3 regions of the Sphingomonas sp. CFBP 8765 genome follow, and region 2 is predicted to be linked to each of the others. Evidence: predicted binding sites of a transcription regulator. Region 2 holds the regulator's gene; each other region holds the start of a gene.

Region 1 (4,273 bases), on a different contig from region 2:
TCGAAGGCGGCACCCATAACATGCTCGCGCCGCCCTTCGACTTCATCGCCAAAAGCTTCCTTCCCATCATAAATCGGATGGGCCCAACCGTCACAGTGCGGCTCGTCAGGCCCGGCTTCTATCCGCGTGGCGGCGGTCGGATCGAAGTCGACATAACGCCTGCTCCGCTCAGTGCTATCGACTGCGTCGACCGGGGCGCGCTGGTTGATCGTTCGGCGTTGGCAATGTTCGCGGCGATCCCGCCGAGGGTCGCCGACCGCGAAGTCGCGATCGCTCGCAAGCTGCTTGATTGGCCCGACGACGCTTTTGCCGTCAGGGAGCTCCCCGAGAGCCAGGGGCCGGGCAACATCCTTCTGCTGGAGGCCGCCTTCGAGCATGTAACTGAAGTGGTTAGCGGTTTCGGCAAGCTCGGCGTGTCGGCGGAAAGGGTAGCGCAGACTGCGGTGGGTCGCATGACCGGTTACCTCGCATCGGACGCGTTCGCCGGCCCGTATCTGGCCGACCAGCTTCTTCTTCCGTTTGCCCTGGCGGGCGGGGGCACGTTCACGACGGTGAAACCGAGCCAGCACAGCTACACGGCCGCAGCGGTTATCGAACGCTTCCTTGGTCGGCGATGCGGATTTACTCAGCTGCCCTCGGGAACTCACCGTATGGAGGTGCGGTAAGCGACCAGGCGCAGCTACCACCCCAATTAACACGCTATTTCCCCCGCCTCGCCCGCGGTCTTTTCGTGTCGCAAAAGGTGCGATCGAACGACCTGCGGAAACTGGCCCAGGTCCTAGGCCGCGTTGCGGTATTTGGGGCTCCTACGCCGGTGCAGTTCGGTGCAGATCGCGGCCGCGCAACGGGGGCGACGTGGATTGGCAGAATGGCACCGATTTTACGCATCCTCCCCAGGATGCACGTGACGGCGCAAGCCGGCACGCTCACCCGCGGTAGCTGGATGCTGAACCTGTTGGGCTTGGGGCGTCGGGGGCTTCGTGAAGCTTCAAACTGCGCACTCCATAGGCGTTCTTTATATATTTAAATCTTACAGGGCCTCTGTGTGACCGCTCGACGGATTTGCACTATCAACAAATGCCCGAACGCGGGCGAGGATGGCGCGCAGCTCGGGGCTCTGGACCTCGGCGATCACGTCGTCGACCGTCGCGGTGTCCAGCTTCTTCTGGCGCGCAAGCTTCTCGGCAACAGCGCGGACGAACTCGCTCGGCTTGCGGAGCATGCGGCGAACGCATTCGCGCACCGTTGGCGGCTGTAGCAGGATGAAGGCGTTCGAGATCTGCTCGCTCTGCTGCTCATCGGGCAGGGCGTCCTCGATCGGCACGCATCGCCGGATCCAGTCGAGGAACCCGCTCGCCTTCAGGCGCTCTAACGCTTTTCCTACGGCACTCCGCGACCGGTGTATCTTGTCCGCAATCCACTGGTAGCTCGGATCGAGCCGGCCGTCCTTACGGCCGCGCAGGCGCAATAGGCAGCGCAGGACGTCGAGCCCGATCGAACCGAGGGCACCGTTGCGCTTCCCCGGCAGCTTCGTCTCATGCTCGAACGCCTCGGCCGCGCGCATACGCGCGTTGTGTTCGGTTTTCGGAAACGTGTTGTGCATGCGCCAGAGGGATACCTCGGAGCCGCCGGCATTGTGGCTGTTGCGGCGCACTGGCGAGTTTGACCGTGCGCGGTCGCGGATACCGGTGGTAACTTCGCTAAACGAGCGGGCGATGTTGCTCGTGCCGGAAGCAGCGCGGGGGGAAGTGGCGGCGGGCAGTGAATTCGACATCGTGTCGGCTCCCGAAGGAAGTCGATGGCAGGCAATCGGCCGGCGCTGGAGCCGGGATTGCAGGGCTCGATGTCGATGGTCTCGCCTCCGGTGCGTTTCCGGTGCACTCCGCTTTCAATAACGGATTTCTGCGGGCTAGAAGGTGCGGGTCTCTAGAGTTTCCCGAGCAAAAACGTTGGAAGTCCGGGATAACGGCTTCGTTCGTAATGCGGGGGTCACAGGTTCGAGTCCTGTAAGCGGCACCACCTTAAACCATTAAAATCCTTGAACTTTATTGGCGACTTGTTGCCTAAAGCTTCGGTAAATATGCGTTTTGGTATCGCGGTGGTATCGCAAGCCCGCGTTCCGGTAGCGTAGCCCGCCGCCGCTAGGTTGGACGGTTGTCCTTCCATGTCCCCCAGCATCATATGATTCGCACAGCGGCCACCCCGTGAGCCGACTGCCTCGCGCAGCGGTGCCGCGCCACAACACACGTCGGGCCGGACGCTTACTTTTTAAATGTCCTTGCAAACGCCCGCTTTCGGTTCAAGCGCTTACCATGCGGCAGCGTTGTCACACGAATCCTTGTTCACTTTCTGTTCTTGCGCTCTAAAGGGCTGGCCGGAAAAAGGAATCGTCCTATGAGCATCTTGAGGCTCCACGAAATACCGTTCGCGTTAGTGCCGCGCGAGGTCCCGTTCTTCCTGTGTCACACGCCGGCCGGGTTCCCGTCACCGGCGCAGGATGACATGGAAGAGCCGATTGATCTTGGTGCCTGGCTCGTGGAGCACCCCGCGGCGAGCTACATCATGCGGGTCGAAGGGCGATCGATGGCGGGCGCCGGGATTAATGACGGCGATCTGATCGTCGTGAACCGTGCCAAGCCCCCAAAGACGGGCGCGATCGTCGTCGCGCTGGTGCATGGCGAGCGGACGTTAAAACGGCTTCGGCATATGGATGGGCGGCACTGGCTCGTGCCCGAGGCTGAGGGGTTCCCGCACATCCTTGTCGACGAATATGTCGAGATCTGGGGTGTCGTCGTCGGCGTAGCGCGCAAGGTGCCATGAGCGCGCCCATCGCCCTGATCGACTGCAACAACTACTACGTCAGCTGCGAGCGCGCGTTCGATGCCAGCCTCGTCGGCGTGCCGGTCATTGTGCTCTCTAACAACGACGGGTGTGCGATCGCCCGTTCGGCCGAAGCCAAGGCGCTCGGCATCAAGATGGGCGATCCGATCCACCACCTACGCGATGTCGTCTGCCGGCACGGCATCCGGGTCCTGTCATCGAACTACACGCTGTATGGCGACATGCAGCGCCGCGTCATCGCCGCCTGCGAACCCTTCGCGCGTGACTTCGAGATCTACTCGATCGACGAGACGTTTCTGGACCTCGCCGGATTTGAGGGCAGGGACCTTGTCGACCACGCGCGTGCGATGCGGGAACAAGTTCGTCTGTGGACGACGATACCGACATGTGTGGGCATTGCTGAGACTAAGACGCTGGCCAAGCTGGCGAACGCTGCTGCCAAAAAGGACGTTCGGTTCGAAGGGGTCGCTGATCTGCGCGATGCCGCCGTTCGTCGCGAGGTTATGGACGCGTTCGCCGTCGGCGACGTCTGGGGCGTGGGCGGTGCAACCGCCAGGAAGCTCACGGATCTTGGGGTGCACACCGCGGGCGCACTGCGAGACATGCCGATGAAGCAGGCGCGCGCCGTCGGGACGGTCGTGCTCGAGCGGCTGGTTGCTGAGCTGCGCGGCGTACCTTCAAACGCTGTTGAGTCCGTCGCACCCCGGCGAAAGGGCATGGCGGTAACCCGCTCGTTCGGCACACCGGTATGTGACTTTGATCGGATGATGGGTGCTCTGTCGCAATACGCGCTGCGAGCCGGAGAGAAACTGCGGATGCACGGGCTCGTCGCGGCACGGCTTACGGCCTTCTTTCACACCAATCGTAACAGGCCAGATCGACCGCAATATGGTGGGTCTCGCACGGTCACGCTTCATCCCATGTCGAGCGATAGCTTTGAATTGATCGCGGCAGCACGGCGGGCGGCGGAGAGGGCGTGGCGCGACGGCTATTCCTACACCAAGGCCGGTATCCTGCTCGACGACCTCCTGCCCGAGGCCGAGCGACCGCGAACTCTGTTCGAGGTGGATACGGCGAAGCGCGACCGCCTAATGGGCGCGCTCGACGCGATCAACGGCAAGTTCGGCACATGGACGGCGGTGACGGCGACGCAGGGCTTTAAGCGGGAGTGGAAGCTGCGATCAGAAATGCGCTCGCCGGCATGGACGACCAAGATTGCTGACGTCCCGACGGTCCGCGCATGAAGTTAAGGTGCGAACGGAGCATCGCAACAAACCGTTATCGACTGCCGTTCACTAACGCCCACATGTCGCCATTCTTGTTGCGAAGCGCTTGCACGAGAGCGGTCGTTCGTTCAGCTTCCTCACTATGTGGTTCAAGCGTCTTGCGATGATCCCAAGCAAGTAGGCACTCATGCAAAGTGGAATTTGGG
Region 2 (4,273 bases):
CGTACGTTGATCGCGTAACCGACCGGCGTCCTGCCGGTCGCGGCGTTGCCCGCTTTCCGCCCCTCGGCATTCGTGCGAGCAGCGCAAGACCCTCATCGCCCCGCTGATCGGAGCCCGCATGCGCCCTCTCGTCCCCGTCGCCGACGCCCAGTCCCGCCTCTTCGCCATGGCCGCGCGCGTCCCCGCCGAAACCGTGCCGCTGCGCTCGGCGATGGGCCGCTGGGCCGCGGAGGACATTCTCGCCCGCCGGACCCAGCCCGCGACCGACCTGTCGGCAATGGACGGCTATGCGATCCGCTACGCAGATCTGCCCGGGCCGTGGACGGTCATCGGCGAGAGCGCGGCCGGCCGCCCCTTCACCGGTTCAGTCGGCGCGGGACAGGCGACGCGCATCTTCACCGGCGCGGCGATGCCGGCGGGCGCCGACACGGTGCTCGTCCAGGAGGAAGCAGTGCGCGACGGCGACCGGCTGATGCTCGACGGCGAAGGCCCCGCCTTTGAAGGCCGCAACACGCGCCGCAAGGGGCTCGACTTCGCGACCGGCACCCGGCTGATCGGGGCCGGCGACCGGCTGACCCCCGCGCGCATCGCGGTCGCTGCGACCGGCGGACACGGCACGCTGTCGGTCGGCCGCCCGCTGCGCGTCGCGGTCGCCGCGACGGGGGACGAGCTCGTTCCGCCCGGGTCGACCAGCGACCCCGTCCCGTTACCGGAATCAAACGGCATCATGCTCGCCGCGATGCTCGCCGACCTGCCCGTCGACATTATCGACCTCGGAATCCTCCCCGACCGGCTCGACACGCTGCGTGACGCCTTTGCCGGGGTCGATGCCGATCTGCTGGTGACCACGGGGGGCGCGTCGGTCGGTGATCACGACCTCGTCCGCCCCGCGATCGAGGCGGCCGGCGGGGCAATCGACTTCTGGCGGATCGCGCTGCGCCCGGGCAAGCCGATGATGGCGGGCACGCTCGGCCGGACGATGCTGCTCGGCCTGCCGGGCAATCCCGTCTCCGCCTTCGTCACCGCGATCCTGTTCGTCCGCCCCGTCGTCGCGCACATGCTCGGCGCGCGCGATCCCCTGCCGCAGACGACGCATGCGCTGCTCGGCGAGGATCTTCCGCCCAACCAGTCGCGGACCGACTATATGCGCGCCGAACTGCGCGAGGGTCGCGCCTATGCCTCGACCATCCAGGACAGCTCGATGCTGCTGACGCTCGCCCGTTCGTCCTGCCTGATCATCCGCGACGGCGACGCGCCGGCGGCAAGGGCGGGCGACTCGGCGGAAATCCTCGTCATCGCGTGACGTCACCGCTTGACGAAGCTGCAAGTGTTCCATAGAAGTTCCTCGTCTGTTCCGGACGGAGAACCGTTATGCTCACGCGCAAGCAGCACGAGCTTGTCTGCTTCATCAATGACCGCCTCGCCGAGACGGGCGTGTCGCCCTCGTTCGAGGAGATGAAGGACGCGCTCGACCTGAAATCGAAATCGGGCGTGCACCGTCTGATCAGCGCGCTTGAGGAGCGCAACTTCATCCGACGCCTGCCCAACCGGGCGCGCGCGCTCGAAGTGCTGCGGATGCCTGAGCGTCCCGAGGCGGCAATCGCACAGACTGCGGCGAAGTCGGGGCCGAAGTCGGAGGCTAAGGCATCGGCCGGCACCGTATCTGCGCCGGATACGGCCAGCGCCACGCCCGCGTCGCCCGCCCGCATCGCGGCGAACGACGTCGTCGAGATCCCGCTGCACGGCCGGATCGCCGCCGGCGTCCCGATCGAAGCCTTTGAAGGCAGTTCGATGCTTGCTGTCCCGGCCGCACTGCTCGGAACTGGCGAGCATTATGCGCTGGAGGTTTCGGGGGACTCGATGGTCGAAGCCGGCATTCTCGACGGCGACTATGCGCTGATCCGCCGCACCGAGATCGCACGCGACGGCGAAATCGTCGTCGCGCTGATCGAGGACAGCGAAGCGACGCTCAAATATTTCCGCCGCGAGGGCGCAATGGTCCGGCTCGACCCGGCCAACCGCGCCTATGACCCCCAGCGTTATGCGCCCGCACAGGTCCGGGTCCAGGGCAAGCTGTCGGGAATCCTGCGCCGCTACGACTGACGAATGCCGGGGAGCGCTGGCGGTCATCACCGCCACGCAACAGGCAGTGGCGTTCGTGACCAACGGCCCCAGGCACCATCGTCCGCGTTTCTGATTTGCGGCCCTCCCAATCGGAGGCCCCACCTTCACAGGATCATGACCCGACATACACAGTCGCAGCCTATCGCTCTGACCACCCCCGGCCCGGCACCTGAAACCGGACTGACGCCGCACCCCCGGCCACCCCGCGCTGATCGCCCCCCGCACTGAACCGTCGCGCCGGCCGCGCCAGCGTCGGTGGATCGCGCCACGGGTGCCGATCCCCCGAATTGAGCACCGTCACCATCCGCCCCGCGGTCAACGTCAACGCGATCCCCCCGGTCCGCGCGAGCACCGATCGATCGAGCTTCAGCCATCGCGGCGTACAACCACGCGGCAGCCCGCGCTCGCTGATGACGATGTCCGCGCGCCGGCAGGCGGCAAGCATCTCGGCGATCGGCACCCGGTAAACGCTGCGCGTTGCCAGCACACGCCACGCCCGCCCCCGCGCGACGACATCCGTCAAGCACAGCTCGCGGCTGCACCGCGCGTCGGGCTGATCCGCCAGCAGCAGCGGTTCTCCGTCGACCCCGCCATTCTCCGCCAGCGTATCGCGGACATAGTCCCCCGCCCGATCGCGAAGAAGTGCAAGCCCTGCGGCGGTCCGGACCGCGACGTGGCGGCCATCGCCCGTCACAAGGATATCGGGTGACGGCGTCGTCAGCGCCCAGATCGCGCCGACCGCCAAGGGCAGGATTCCGATCCGTCGCCACCGCGTCCGCCACAGCGCGATCCACACCCCGCCGACGACCATCAGCGCAAACGCCCCGTCGGGAACCGCCGGCAGCGCGCGGACCGCGCCCGGTGCATGCGCCACGCCGCGCGCGAGCCACAGCAGCGCGTCAAGCGCATGCTGCACCAGCCACCAGGCCGGCGCGCCGAGCCCGATCGTGTCGAGCAGCAGCGCCAGCGCCTCGAACGGCATGACGACGAACGTGGTCAGCGGGATCGCGACGATATTGGCGACCGCGCCGTACAGCCCGGCCTTGTGGAAATGATAGACCGCGATCGGCATCAGCGCCGCCTCGACGACGAGCCCGGTCAGCAGCAGCGACGCGGCGCCCCGCAACAGGCGTCTGCCGCGGCCCTCGTCATGCGGCGCGAACGTGGCACGGACGACGGGATGCTCGTGCAACGCGATGATCGCGGTGATCGCGGCAAACGACAATTGAAAGCTCGGTCCGGCGAACGATTCGGGCAGCGCGAGCATCACCGCGATCGCCCCCGTCGCGACCAGCCGCAACGTCATCGCCTCGCGCCCCATCGCCAGCGCGACCAGCACCAGCAACGCCGCGACGCAGGAGCGGATCGTCGGCACCTGGCTGCCCGTCAGCACGGTGTAGCCGATCGCCGCTGCGGCACCGGCAAGCTTGGCGATCAACGGCAGTCGCGTGTGCAGCGCGAGCCATGGGCTGAGCGCCAGCAGCCGCATCACGATCAGCATCGTCGCGGCGACCGCCGCGGTGATGTGGAGGCCGCTTACCGAAAGGAGATGCGCCAGCCCGGCGCGGCGCATCGCCTCCGCATCCGCGTCGCTGATCGCGCCGACGTCGCCGGTCGCCAGCGCCGCCGCGATCCCGCCCGCGCTCCCGTCAAGCTGCGCGACGATATGCCGCGACAGCGCCACCCGGACGCCAGCGCCGCCGCGGCCCGGCTCTGCTACCACCACAGGCGAAAAGCCCCGCCCCGTCGCGCCGATCGCGCCGAACCAAGCGACGCGCGCAAAGTCATAGGCGCCGGGCACCGCCGGCAAGGGCGGCGGCATGAGTCGCGCGCGAAGCTTTATGGTCGCGCCGATCGCGAGCGTCGCCGGCGCATCCGCCTCTGCCAGGTTGACGCGGACGCGGCCGGGCAACTCAGCCGGCGCGCCATCGGCGTCCTGCCCCGGCCCGACCGGCCGCACCGTCAACCGCACCAGCCGACGCGCGACGAGCGGTTCGATCGTCTCGACCCGCGCGGACAGCTGCACGAATGTCGGCCCCGCGAGCACCGGTGCCGCCACCCGGTCCGATCGTACCCAGATCAGCCCGATGCCGAGCGCCGCCGCAATCGCGCCGATCGCGAGCATCCGCGCCGCGCGCCCGCCGCGCCC
Region 3 (4,273 bases), on a different contig from region 2:
AGGTCCTCGTCGAACAGCAGTTTCTCGCCGAGGCCGTCGCAGGCCGGGCACGCGCCCTGGGGGGCGTTGAACGAGAAGAGGCGCGGCTCGATCTCGGAGATGGTGAAGCCGCTGACCGGGCAGGCGAATTTCTCGCTGAACACGATGCGGCCGTCGGGGGCGTTGCTGCCGAGGATCTCGGACTTGGGGGTGTGCGGCTCGACCGGGTCGGCGGGGTCGACATAGGCGAGGCCTTCGGCGAGCTTCAGCGCGGTTTCGAACGATTCCGCAAGGCGCGTGGCGATCTCGCCGCCGACGACGAGGCGGTCGACGACGACCTCGATGTCGTGCTTGTACTTCTTGTCGAGCGCGGGCGCCTCGTCGATGTCGTGGATCGTGCCGTCGATGCGGACGCGGGTGAAGCCCGCCTTCTGCCACTCGGCGAGTTCCTTGCGATACTCGCCCTTGCGGCCCCGGACGACGGGGGCGAGCAGATAGAGCCGCGTTCCCTCGGGGAGCGCCATCACGCGGTCGACCATCTGGCTGACGGTCTGCGCGGCGATCGGCTCGCCGGTCGCGGGGGAATAGGGGATGCCGACGCGCGCCCAGAGCAGGCGCATGTAATCGTAGATCTCGGTGACGGTCGCGACGGTCGAGCGCGGGTTGCGGCTCGTCGTCTTCTGCTCGATCGAGATGGCGGGGCTGAGGCCCTCGATATGGTCGACATCGGGCTTCTGCATCAGCTCGAGGAACTGGCGGGCGTAGGCGGACAGGCTCTCGACGTAGCGGCGCTGGCCCTCGGCGTAGATGGTGTCGAAGGCGAGGCTCGACTTGCCTGAGCCGGACAGCCCGGTGATCACCGTCAGCGTGTCGCGGGGGATGTCGATATCGACGTCCTTGAGATTGTGTTCACGCGCGCCGCGTACGGAAATCTTGGTCAGCATAGGAGAGTCTGTTCCACATTTGTTCGGACGCGACAAGCCCGGGAGGGCGCCGGGCGGGTGCTCGCAAAGATGGGTAACGCCGAACCATTGTCCAAGGTGCCGACGATAGTTACATAGTGTATTGTTAGTACAATACAGTGCTGGAGACCGAGATGGGCAAGAAGAAGGAGCGTCGCGAACGCGAGGCGAGCGAGCGCGAGGCCGAGACGGGCGCGACGAAAGGCGAGGGGTTCGAGGCGCGCTGGTCCGCCAAGGCGGGCAAGCATGGCGGCGCGGCACCGTTCGCGGGGATCGCGGCGGCGCTGACGCGGCAGATGGGGACGCCCGCGGGACGCCAGGTGATCGCGGCCGGGCTGATGATGGCGGCGACCGCGATCACGGCGAAGGATATGCGCGGTGCGACGCCGCCACCTGCACCGCCCGAGCCACCCAAGCCGCCCAAGCCGCCAGAACCCTCGGCCGAGGCTTCGCCGGAGGCTCCGGGCGCGTCGTCGGCGGGCAGCGGACCGTTCGCGGGCGAGACGCCGGAACCGCCCAGGAGCGACGCTGCTGCGCTGCCGCCCGAATTCGCCAAGGTGATCGACTCGTTCGCATCGGGCCTGGAGCGCTTCGCGGCGAACTTCGCCAAGCCGCCAAAGGGCTGACGCTTCCGATCCTCCCCCGCAAGGGGGAGGATTCCAAGCTCAGCGCGGCGTCGCGGGCGTCGCAGGCGGCACCGGGACCAGCTCGTAGAGATCCAGGATCGCGCCCTGCCCCGCGCGCGTCATCACGAGGCGCCAGCGCAGCGGGCCGACACGTTCGACGACGCCCGCGACGTCGCGCGCCGGGTTGGTGCCATAGGGCGGCGCGACCTGCGCGGGCGTGGTGCGCACCGTGCCGAGGAACACCTGCCGCCGGTCGCCGTCGGGGTGCAGCCAGCCACCGGGCAGCGTCGTGCCGGTCTGCTTGGTGAAGGACAGCCCCGCGCCGTCGCCGTCGACATAGCAGAAATCGGGCGCGAAGCTCGCATAGCCCGCCCGCCCGCCGAGCCGGACCAGCCGGCAGCGATAGGAGCCCGGCGACAGCGCGGGCAGGTCGAGTGCGCCTGCGGGATCGAGCAGCGCACCCTCGGCCGCGACGCGGCCCGCCAGCCGTCTGGGCACGGCGGCGCGCGCGCGCGTCCAGCTGGCGTCGAGCGCCGCGAGCCGCGCGCGGTCGTCGGGCGTCGCGATCGTCGTCCAGTTTGGGGCGGCCGGTGCGGGGTCCGCCGCCACCGCCGGGGCCTTGTCCGCGCTGCCGCCCCGGGGCTGCGTCGCGCAGCCGGCGAGACAGGCCGTTCCTATCGCCAGGATCATCAACGCACGCACGGGCAGGCTCCTTGCACGGCCGGTCGCGACGATGGCGTCGCCGCGGCGTGGAGACGAGTGGCTATGCCGGGCTGGTAAACGGATTGCTAACAACTGCACTGATCTGGCTCAGTTTCGACCCGAGGTGAGGGATGGATGCGGTGAGGTGCGGGTGAGCGGTTGGTGGAGATTGGCGGGGTGCGAGGCAACCCCCTGCCTGTCGTCATTTCGGCCCGAACCGGGACTCAGGGCCGCGGGCGGGTGCGCTTGGGGCTCTGGGTCCCGGCTTTCGCCGGGATGACGAGAGGGGGGTGGGCGTGACGGTGGCGTGCGCGGCCCTTTGCGGGGGCGGGTCGTCGCGAGTTTGGCAGCCGCGGTGGCCAGGCGATCGATGGCTAAAGACAGGATGCGCCTACCCCCTGCCGTCATCCCGGGCTCGACCCAGGATCCAGAGCCGCAGGGGGTTACGCTTGCGGCTCTGGATCCTGGCTTTCGCCAGGATGACGGGAGGGGGCGGGTTGTGGCGGGTGCGGGAGCGATTTTGTGGCGCCTCCCCTTCCCGTCATCCCGGCGGACGCCGGGACCCATGGTCGCGGACCGGGTTATGGCGGCACGGGATCGCCGGGTCCGCCGTAACCATGGGTCCCGGCGTTCGCCGGGATGACGGATGGGGTGCGGGTCGTTGCGGCTCCAGGGGGTTGTGGGGGCGGGCTGCTTCGGAGTGGTTCACCGCGAGTCCAGGGGCTGCGGGTCCGGGCTGCCGCGGGGCGAACGCCGCGGCTCCGGCTCTGCGGGTGTGACTTTATCGCGCTCCCGCCCCCATCCCCCGTCATCCCGGCGGACGCCGGGACCCATGGTCGCGGACCGGGTTATGACGGCGCGGTATCGCCGGGTCCGCCGTGACCGTGGGTGCCGGCGTTCGCCGGGATGACGGATGGGGTTGCAGGTCGTTGCGGCTCCGGAGGGTTGTGGGGACGGGCTGCTCCGGGGTGGATCACTGCGGGTTCGGGGCTGCGGGTGCGGGGCTGCGGGTGCGGGGCTGCGGGTGCGGGGCTGCGGGTGCGGGCTGCCGCGGGGCGAACGTCGCGGCTCCGGGGATTGCGGGTGGGATTTTATCGCGCGCGCCCCCGCCCCCGCCCCCGCCCGCACTCCCCGTCGTCCCGGCGGACGTCGGGACTCATCGTAGCGGAGCGGGTTATTATAGTGCGGTATCGCCGGGTTCGCCGTGACCGTGGGTGCCGGCTTTCGCCAGGATGACGGTGGAGGGTGAGGGTCGCTCATGGGGTTTGGGCTTGAGAGCGTGGACGTTTCGCGCGCGATCGGCAGACGTGGAGAGGGCGCCGGTGGGGTTTCCACCGACGCCCTTCCGAAACGTAGCTTGAGCGGGCTTGGCCTGACAGGGGCGAAGCCCCTGTCGTCGGACGGCGCTGGAGCGCCGCCGGCCGGTCTGACCGCCGGGTGCTCGGCCGTAGCTTCGCTACGGCCGTCGCGCGGTCGGACTCAGATGTGGATCGGCTTGCCCTGGACTGCCATCGCCGCTTCCTTGAGCGCCTCGGCATGCGTCGGATGCGCGTGGCAGGTGTAGGCGATGTCTTCGCTGGTCGCGCCGAATTCCATCGCGATGGCGGCTTCGGCGATCAGCGTGCCGGCGAGGCTCGAGACGATCCAGACGCCGAGCACGCGGTCGGTCTTGGCATCCGCGATGACCTTGACGAAGCCGTCGGTGTCGCGGTTGGTCTTGGCGCGGCTGTTGGCGGCGAAGGGGAACTTGCCGACCTTGATGCCACCCGATTCGGCGGTCAGATCCTTCGCGGCTTCCTCGGTGAGGCCGACGCCGGCGATTTCGGGCATCGTGTAGACGACGGACGGGATGACGTCCTCGTTGACGATGCCGTTCTGGCCGGCGATGTTCTCGGCCACCGCGACGCCCTCGTCCTCCGCCTTGTGCGCGAGCATCAGGCCGGGGACGCAGTCGCCGATCGCCCACACGCCGTCGACCTTGGTCTTGAAGCTGTGGTCGGTCTC

The links. Region 2 encodes LexA, which represses DNA repair genes until DNA is damaged. Its sites were predicted from a motif close to GTTCCNCNCTTGTTCT; they were not measured.
Region 1: IFT87_RS15175 (LexA family protein) is a predicted target of LexA. The motif match lies at 2,341-2,356, and genes of this name have one in related genera.
Region 3: uvrA (excinuclease ABC subunit UvrA) is a predicted target of LexA. The motif match lies at 934-949, and genes of this name have one in related genera.

The regions. Positions count from the first base shown of each region.
Region 1 covers NZ_JACYTY010000006.1:15,881-20,153, reverse strand. The annotation lists gene rtcA (RNA 3'-terminal phosphate cyclase) at 1-665, shown strand, start outside; gene IFT87_RS15180 (Lrp/AsnC family transcriptional regulator) at 1,031-1,774, opposite strand; gene IFT87_RS15175 (LexA family protein) at 2,395-2,820, shown strand; gene IFT87_RS15170 (Y-family DNA polymerase) at 2,817-4,085, shown strand.
Region 2 covers NZ_JACYTY010000003.1:212,319-216,591, forward strand. The annotation lists gene IFT87_RS09590 (molybdopterin molybdotransferase MoeA) at 119-1,303, shown strand; gene lexA (transcriptional repressor LexA) at 1,372-2,103, shown strand; gene IFT87_RS09600 (ComEC/Rec2 family competence protein) at 2,264-4,273, opposite strand, start outside.
Region 3 covers NZ_JACYTY010000001.1:578,265-582,537, forward strand. The annotation lists gene uvrA (excinuclease ABC subunit UvrA) at 1-923, opposite strand, end outside; gene IFT87_RS02810 (hypothetical protein) at 1,076-1,567, shown strand; gene IFT87_RS02815 (DUF4893 domain-containing protein) at 1,607-2,269, opposite strand; gene lpdA (dihydrolipoyl dehydrogenase) at 3,749-4,273, opposite strand, start outside.